Regions from separate parts of the Streptomyces sp. NPDC035033 genome, predicted to be linked through region 1. Evidence: riboswitches for the same ligand, from Rfam matches in the RefSeq annotation. Region 1 holds a riboswitch; the other holds the start of a gene.

Region 1 (4,160 bases):
CGGCGAGGAGATCGTGCTCGCCTCGGACGCCGAGGGCTCCGAGGCCGCGCTGGACCGCCTCGCCAAGCTGGTCGCCGAGGGTCTCGAGGAGCTCCCCGAGACGGTCTGACCCAGCGGGTCGTCCCCGGCTCTCCCGGACGGCCGTGTTCCCGGAAATTCCCGGCGGACACGGCCGTCCGGCATTTCCGGGACCCCGGCCATCCACCGCTTCCGGACCTTGAATTCCCCTTTTCCGGGCAGCACGGAAAAGGCTCTGGAATAGCCGCTCTTTTTATACGGCGCCCGTGTTAATTCCGGACGCTCGCCGTGTTGACGGCATGTTGCGAAACCCTCACACGCCCCCGCTCCAGCCGTTTCAGCCGGTGCAGCGGGAGGGCGTGCTCCACGTGGAGCGCGGTCAGCGCGCGGGCCCGCTCGGCGTCCCCGCGCGCGAGGGCGTCCACGATCGCCCCGTGCTCGGCCCACGCCTCGACGGGCCGCTCCGGCCGGTCGACCACGTACATCCAGGCGATCTTGTGCCGCAGCTGGGTGAGCAGGGCGGTCAGGGCCGGGCTGCCGGACGCCTGCGCGAGCGTCTCGTGGAACCAGCCGCCGAGCGCCCGCAGGTCCTCGCCCTGCCCCTGCCTGGCCCGCTCCTGCCCCAGCCTGACCAGGCCGCGCAGCACCTTGAGGTGCGCCTCGGTCCGCCGCTGGGCGGCCCGCGCGGCCCCGAGCGGCTCCAGCAGCGACCGTACGTCGAGGAGGTCGGCGGCCTCCTGGTCGGTGGGCTCGGCGACCTGGGCGCCGGCATGCCGCCGGCTGACGACGAAGCCCTCCGACTCCAGGGTGCGCAGGGCCTCGCGGACGGGGACGCGGGAGACGCCGTAGCGGCGCGCCAGCTGCTCCTCGGTCAGCCGGCTGCCGGGCGCGAAGACCCCCGAGACGATGTCGTCCCGAATCGCCGTGCATACCGACTGCGCGGGAACCCGCATCTTCCGACCTCCGCTTCCGATCCGCGCGCACCGAATTCGAGCGACGCCTTTTCAGTGACTCTAGCGACGCCTGTCAAGCGACTCCATTGCAGCACACCGGAAATTCCGAAGCCCCCACGGAATTCGGCCGGTACAGGGCAGCGAAAAGGCCCCGGCTCGCCAGGAGCCGGGGCCTTTCGGCGCGAAGGGGACGCGCAGCGGGTCAGAGGCGGCGGGTCAGAGGCTGACGCCTCGGGCGCGGAGGTACGCGACGGGGTTGATGTCGGAGCCGTACTCGGCGGTGGTCCGGGCCTCGAAGTGGAGGTGCGGGCCGGTCGAGTTGCCGGTCGAGCCGGAGACGCCTATCTGCTGGCCGGGCTCGACGGTCTGGCCGACGTAGACGCCGATGGACGACAGGTGGCCGTACTGGGTGTAGGTGCCGTCGTTCATCCGGATCACGATGTTGTTGCCGTACGCGCCGCCCCAGCCGGCCTCGACGACGGTGCCGGAGCCGACGGAGACGACCGAGCTGCCGTAGGCGGCGTGGAAGTCGACGCCGGAGTGGCTGCCGGAGGACCAGAGCGAGCCGCCGGTCTGGTAGCCGGTGGAGACGTACGAGCCGGCGACCGGGAGGTTGAAGGAGGCGAGCCGGCGGCGCTCGGCCTCGCGGGCGGCGCGCTCCTTCTCCTCGCGGATCTCCTGGGCGCGGGCCTCGGCCTTGCGCTTCGCCTCGGCGCGCGCCTTGGCCCGGGCCTCGGCCTCGGCGACCTCCTGCTCCTGGGCGGCGACCTGGGCGCTGATCTGGTCGGCGATGGACTCGTCGGCGATCACCTGGGTGAGGCCGGTGTCCTCGGCGGAACGGTCGTCCGTGTCGGCGGCGAGCGCCGGGGAGGCGAGGGTGCCGACGACGCCGGTGGTGGCGAGGGCGGCCACGCCGGCGATGCCGGCGCCGCGGCGAGCCAGACGGCTCGCACCACGATGCTTCCCGGTGGCACGGGTGAACGCCAAGGCTGTTCCTTTCCTTCCTTCTCGCCTACCGGGTTAGCTGACGGGTTCGGAGCAGGAAGGTCTCCTACGGGCCCCTCCGCGTGGCGAAGGCGTCCGATTCACCCCAGGGACTGGGTGGGTCCCCGGCTCCCCGGGCTCGCGCCTGACGGGGACTCGGCGATGACTGTCCGGTGCCGCGGGTGCGGCGCGTGCGTCGGCCGGACAGCCGGGACGACGCTAGGCCGGACGGATGTCAATCGCCAAACAGACGCGCCGATTTGTAAGACATGCCACAAGGCATATGATCACCGTTGACTCGATAACGGACAAAGCGGAGGTCTCCGGCGTTTCTTCACGCTGGAGACCTCCGCCCGGGCTGACTCCGGGTCAGCTCACCACGGTCACCTCGCCGATGCCGAGGGCCCGCACGGGCTCCTCGATCTGCGACGCGTCGCCCACCAGGACGGTGACGAGCCGGTCCACCGGGAAGGCGCTGACGACGGCGGCCGTGGCCTCGACCGTGCCGGTCTCGGCGAGCCGCGCGTACAGCCGCGCCTGGTAGTCGTCCGGGAGGTGCTGCTCGACCTGGTCGGCGAGGGTCCCGGCGACCGAGGCGGCCGTCTCGTACTTGAGCGGGGCCACGCCCACCAGGTTCTGCACGGCGACGTCCCGCTCGGCGTCGGTCAGACCGCCCTCGGCGAGGGTGCGGAGCACCTTCCACAGGTCGTCCAGGGCCGGACCGGTGTTGGGGGTGTCGACCGAGCCGCTGATGGCGAGCAGCGAGGCGCCGTGCCCCTCGCCGTCCGAGCGCAGCACCTGGCCGAAGGCGCGCACGCCGTACGTGTACCCCTTCTCCTCGCGCAGGACGGCGTCCAGACGGGACGTCAGGGTGCCGCCGAGGCAGTAGGTGCCGAGGACCTGCGCGGCCCAGACCGCGTCGTGCCGGTCCGGGCCGACCCGGCCGATGAGCAGCTGGGTCTGGACGGCGCCGGGGCGGTCGACGATGACGACCCGGCCGGTGTCGTCGCCGGTGATCGGCTCCATCGGGCGCGGAGCGGCGGGCTTGCCGGTCCAGCCGCCGAGCGTCTCGGCGAGGACCTCGTCCAGGTCGACGCCGGTGAGGTCGCCGACGACGACCGCGGTGGTGGCGGCGGGCCGCACGTGGGCGTCGTAGAAGGCGCGGACGGCGTCGGCGTCGATGGCCTCCACGGTCTCCTTGGTGCCCTGGCGCGGCCGGGAGATGCGGGCGGTGGCCGGGAAGAGCTCCTTGTAGAGCTGCTTGGCGGCGCGGCGGCTCGGGTTGGCGGCCTCGTGCGGGATCTCGTCCAGCCGGTTGGCCACCAGGCGCTTGACCTCGTCGGCGTCGAAGGCCGGGGAGATCAGGGCCTCGGCGACGAGGCCGAGCGCCTTGGGGAGCCGGGAGACCGGGACCTCCAGGGAGACCCGGACGCCGGGGTGGTCGGCGTGCGCGTCGAGGGTGGCGCCGCAGCGCTCCAGCTCGGCCGCGAACTCCTCGGCGCCGCGTTCGGTGGTCCCCTCGGAGAGGGCGCGCGCCATGATGGTGGCGACGCCGTCCAGGCCCTCGGGCTCGGCGTCCAGCGGGGCGTCGACGAAGATCTCGACGGCGACGACCTGCTGGCCGGGACGGTGGCAGCGCAGCACGGTCAGCCCGTTGTCGAGCGCGCCGCGCTCGGGGGCCGGGAAGGCCCACGGCCTGGCCGCGCCGGCCTGCGGCCGCGGGTGGAACTCCATGCTGGTCAGAGACACGGCGGCGTCGGTCACTGGTCCGCTCCCTCTTCGTCGTCGCCCTCGGCGCTGTCTTCGGTCTCCACCGGCTCGTACACCAGCACCGCGCGGTTGTCGGGGCGCAGCCGGGCGGCGGCCACCTCGCGGACCTCGTCGGCGGTGATCGCGAGGACGCGGTCGACGGCGGTCAGGGCGAGCTGCGGGTCGCCGAACAGGACGGCGAAGCGGCACAGTTCGTCGGCGCGGCCGGCCACCGTGCCCAGCCGGTCGAGCCATTCGCGCTCCAGCTGGGCCTGGGCGCGCTCCATCTCCTCCGCGGTCGGGCCCTCGGCGGCGAAGCGGGCCAGCTCCTCGTCGACGGCCGCCTCGATGGCGGGGACCTCGACGCCGCCGGAGGTCTTGACGTCCAGCCAGCCGAGCGAGGGGGCGCCGGCGAGCCGGAGCAGGCCGAAGCCGGCGGCGACGGCGGTGCGGTCG
Region 2 (4,160 bases), on a different contig from region 1:
GGACGGCGGTCGACCCGCTCTTCCCGTACAGCCGGCACCCGCACCGCTCGGCGGGGCTGCCGTGCCGGACCGGCGCGTCGGTGGTGTCGGTGGACGGCGGGGGGACGGTGCGGCGCTGCCACTTCGTCCGGGCCGAGCTGGGGAACCTGTACGACGGCTCGTACCGTGCCGCGCTGCGGCCGCGCGCCTGCCCGCTCGCCGTCTGCGACTGCCACATCGGCTACGTCCACCTGGAGACGCTGCCGCTGTACGACGTCTTCGCCGGCGGGGTCCTGGAGCGGATCCCCGCCGGCCGCCCCTGGGCTACAGGGGCATGAGGTCGGGGCGCTTGGCCTCGACGTGGTCGCCGGAGCTCTCGCCGCGCAGCCGGCGCCCGATCCACGGCACCAGGTACTCGCGCGCCCAGTGGATGTCGTCGCGGCGGACCTCCAGGGGGCCGCGGGCGGGCAGCGGCGGCCAGGCCTGGTCGGGGTCGGCGGGGACCGGCAGGCCGAGGACCTGGGCGGCGCGCAGCGCGACCCGGGTGTGGCCCTCGGGCGAGAGGTGCAGCCGGTCGTCGTCCCAGGCGCGGCGGTCCTGGACCGACTTCAGCGACCACAGGTCGAGGACCGGGCAGTCGTAGCGGTCGGCGATGGCGCGGACGTGCGCGGTGTACGTGGCGATCTTGCCGCGCAGGTGCTTGAGGACGGGCACGTCGCGGGTGTCGAAGCCGGTGGTCACCATGACGGTGCCGACGGAGGAGGTGAGGTCCTTCACGGCCCGCTCGAAGCGCTCGGCGACGTCGTCGGGGTCGGTGCCGGGGCGGATGATGTCGTTGCCGCCGGCGCAGAAGGTGACCAGGTCGGGGGCGAGTTCCTTCGCCCGGGGCACCTGCTCGGTCACGATCTGGTCGAGGAGGCGGCCGCGGACCGCCAGGTTGGCGTAGCGGAAGTCCTCGGGTTCCGGCAGCTGGTCGGCGAGGAGCACCGCGAAGCGGTCCGCCCAGCCGACGTAGGTGCCGTCGGGTCCGGGGTCTCCGACGCCTTCGGTGAAGCTGTCACCGATCGCCGCGTACGACCCGAATGACCCGAACGCGTTCTTGTCTGTTGCTCTCGAATCGTCTGCCACGAAGGCACATCCTTCCGTTTCGGATGTGACCTACGCGACCGTAAGGAGGGGTTGACGGTGGGTGATATATGCCACCGATAAAGAATTTGCCAAGCCGGAATAGCGCGGAACGGGGCGGAGGCCCGGCACCAGGGGTGCCGGGCCTCCGCGGGGCGCGTCGCGCCGGACGGCTCAGATCGAGACGCCGTGCTGGCGCAGGTAGGCCAGCGGGTCGATGTCCGCGCCGTAGCTCGGCGCGGTGCGGATCTCGAAGTGCAGGTGCGGGCCGGTGGAGTTGCCGGTGGAGCCGGAGAGGCCGATCTGCTGGCCGCCGCTGACCGACTGGCCGGCGGAGACGGAGAGGGAGGAGAGGTGGGCGTACTGCGAGTAGTTGCCGTCGGCGTGCTGGATGACGACCTCGTTGCCGTACGCGCCGCTCCAGCCGGCGGAGACGACCGTGCCGGCGCCGACGGCGCGGACGGTGGTGCCGGAGGAGGCGATGAAGTCGGCGCCGGTGTGGTAGCCGGAGGACCACATGGAGCCGGAGGCGCGGTAGGGGGTGGAGACGCCGCCGGAGACCGGGGCGACCCAGCCGGTGGAGGCGGGCTGCGCGGCGGCCGGGGCGGCGGCGCGCTCGGCGGAGCGCGAGGCGCGGGTCTGCTCGCCGGAGGACTGCTTCTTCGGGGCGGCCTTCGGGGCGGCCTCGCGCTCGGCCTTCGGGGCGGCCTTCGGCGCGGCCTGGGCGGCGGCGGGCTTCGGCGCGGCGGCCTCGGCGGGGTTCTCGGCGCCGAGGGTGAGCTTCATGCCGGGGAGGATCAGCGAGGGGTCCTCGCCGACGACCTGGCGGTTGTCGGCGTAGAGCTTCTGCCAGCCGCCGGCGACGTCGTGGTCGGCGGCGATCTTGGAGAGGTAGTCGCCGGCGACGACGGAGTACGTCTTCGGGGCGGCGGTCCGCTCGGCCGGGGCGGCCTGGGCCGGGGCCTGCGCGGCGACGCGCACCACGGCGGGGGCGGCGGCCGGGGCGGCCTGCTCGGCGGCGTGGGCGCCGGTCGCGCCGATGAACGGCAGGGCGACGACGGCGCCGCCGGTGCCGGCGGCGGCGAGGCCCCGGGTGATCAGGGTGGACTTCTGGCGGCGGTGCTTACCCTTCGCGGGCATGGCGAATTCCTCTCCGGCGCCTGCGAGGTGAGCTGTCGGGTTCGGACTGGAGATGTCCGGCCGCGTTTCTCGCGCGACTTCACCCCTAGCCGTCCTGCGTCGCGGGACCGGCGTACTTCCTTGGGTCCCCCGCTCCTGCCGCGCATGGGATGGGGTCGAATTCCGGACGGTGGCAGGATTCGGCGGTCCGACCGGATTGACGGCGACGCTAGACGAGCCGGGCCGGCGCGAACAAGCCGCGGAATTCACCGGACATTCCGGGGCGATCTTCGGACCCGGAATTCCGGTCACCCTCCGTCGATGACGATCCCTCGATTCCCTTTTCCGGGGCGGTGGTTGGACCGGGCGGCCGGCCACGATCCGTCACTTCTATGACCCTGCTCACGCGCGGAATTCCATCTCCCCTTCAACCAGGGCGCGTTACCCCAAGACCCATCAATACGGACAGATCGCCCATTACTGGTCAGGGGGGTGCGCCGCGCCCCGCGCGACGGGATGATTGCGGGGGGGAACCGATCTCGTCCCGGTCCCGCGAACGCCTACCCCAGGAGCATCCGTGACGCAGCAGTTGCCGCAGGTCCAGCCCCTCGAACCCGGTGAGCCCGAGCTCGCGGAGGTCCGCAACTTCCGGGACGTGGGCGGGCTGCCGACGACGGACGGGCGGTTCGTCCGGCCCGGCGCCCTCTTCCGCAGCGGCCACCTCGCCGACGCCACCGAGTCCGACGCGGCCTTCCTCTCCGGCCTCGGCCTGCACACCGTCTTCGACTTCCGCAACGCCGCCGACGCCCGGATAGAGGGCCCGGACGTCGAGCTGCCGGGCGTGCGGAACGTGAACATACCGCTGAGCGACCCGGCCGACGGCAAGGAGTTCTGGCGGTTGGTCCGCGAGGGCGACCTCGCCACGCTGCGGGAGCTGCTGGGCGACGGCCGGGCCGCGGAGCGGATGACCTCCTCGTACCGCCGGATGGTCGTGGAGCGGACCGCCGAGCACAGCCGGGTCCTGCACTCCCTCGCCGAGGACTCCGTCCCGGCCCTGATGCACTGCGCGGCCGGCAAGGACCGCGCCGGGCTCTCGATCGCCGTCACCCTGCTCGCGCTGGGCGTGGAGCGCGCGGCGATCGAGGCCGACTACGTGAAGTCGAACGCGCCCCACCGCCGGTACAAGGTGCGCCGCAGCTCCACCGCCCGGGACGCGATGGCGCCCGAGGTGATGGAGCTGCTGAGCCCGCTCTTCGACGCGCGGGTGGAGTACCTGCGGGCCGCCTTCGAGACGATCGACGCGACCTGGGGCTCCGTGGACGCCTATCTCGCCCGGGGGCTGAAGCTGGCGCCCGAGACCCGGGAGCGGCTGCGGGAGCGGCTGCTCACGGAGGCGTGAGCGGTCTCCGCCCGGCGGGTCACTGGTTCTGCCCCCCGAGCATGAAGAGCAGGTAGAGGAAGCCGGCGAAGAGGTGGCCGGCGATCAGATAGGCGAAGAGCCGGAGCACCAGCCCCTTGGGGAACCGGCCCTCGCCGCGCTCTTCACCGGTGACCGATACGGATTTGTCGGACATGGCAGCACCTTTCGGGGTGTCAGCGCCGGTGCGGGGTCCCGTCGCCGAGGCACAGCTCGGCGACGGGGCTCTGCATCAGGGTGTGGACGAAGAGGAGCTCGGCGCCGGCCGGCCCCGCGGCGCCGATCCGGTGCGGGGTGAGCGAGTCGAAGTGCGCGCTGTCCCCGGGGTCGAGGAGGTGCACCGTCTCGCCGAGCGCGAGCCGCACCCGCCCCTCCAGGACGTGGATCCACTCCTCGCCGGGGTGGACCCGCACGATGTCGGCCCGGGTGGCGGAGGGCACGTGGACGCGCAGGCACTGCAGGGCCCGCCCCGCCCCGCCGACCTGCCGGTAGACCCAGCCGTCGGCCTCGACCGGCTCGG

What was found. A riboswitch is a leader RNA that binds a small molecule or an ion and turns the genes downstream of it on or off. The one in region 1 is predicted to bind cyclic di-AMP.
Region 2: it holds a riboswitch for cyclic di-AMP, as region 1 does, so the genes downstream of both, AB0E83_RS04145 (LysM peptidoglycan-binding domain-containing M23 family metallopeptidase) here and AB0E83_RS11660 (M23 family metallopeptidase) in region 1, are expected to answer to the same signal.

What each region holds. Positions count from the first base shown of each region.
Region 1 covers NZ_JBEZUZ010000021.1:19,839-23,998, forward strand. Annotated here, with positions in the region: gene AB0E83_RS11650 (HPr family phosphocarrier protein) at 1-109, shown strand, start outside; gene AB0E83_RS11655 (GntR family transcriptional regulator) at 288-971, opposite strand; gene AB0E83_RS11660 (M23 family metallopeptidase) at 1,188-1,958, opposite strand; cyclic di-AMP (ydaO/yuaA leader) riboswitch at 1,967-2,127, opposite strand; gene AB0E83_RS11665 (pitrilysin family protein) at 2,325-3,689, opposite strand; gene AB0E83_RS11670 (pitrilysin family protein) at 3,716-4,160, opposite strand, start outside.
Region 2 covers NZ_JBEZUZ010000005.1:34,627-38,786, reverse strand. Annotated here, with positions in the region: gene AB0E83_RS04155 (STM4011 family radical SAM protein) at 1-317, shown strand, start outside; gene AB0E83_RS04150 (SGNH/GDSL hydrolase family protein) at 304-1,107, opposite strand; gene AB0E83_RS04145 (LysM peptidoglycan-binding domain-containing M23 family metallopeptidase) at 1,279-2,244, opposite strand; cyclic di-AMP (ydaO/yuaA leader) riboswitch at 2,249-2,411, opposite strand; gene AB0E83_RS04140 (tyrosine-protein phosphatase) at 2,801-3,622, shown strand; gene AB0E83_RS04135 (DUF6126 family protein) at 3,642-3,797, opposite strand; gene AB0E83_RS04130 (helix-turn-helix domain-containing protein) at 3,817-4,160, opposite strand, start outside.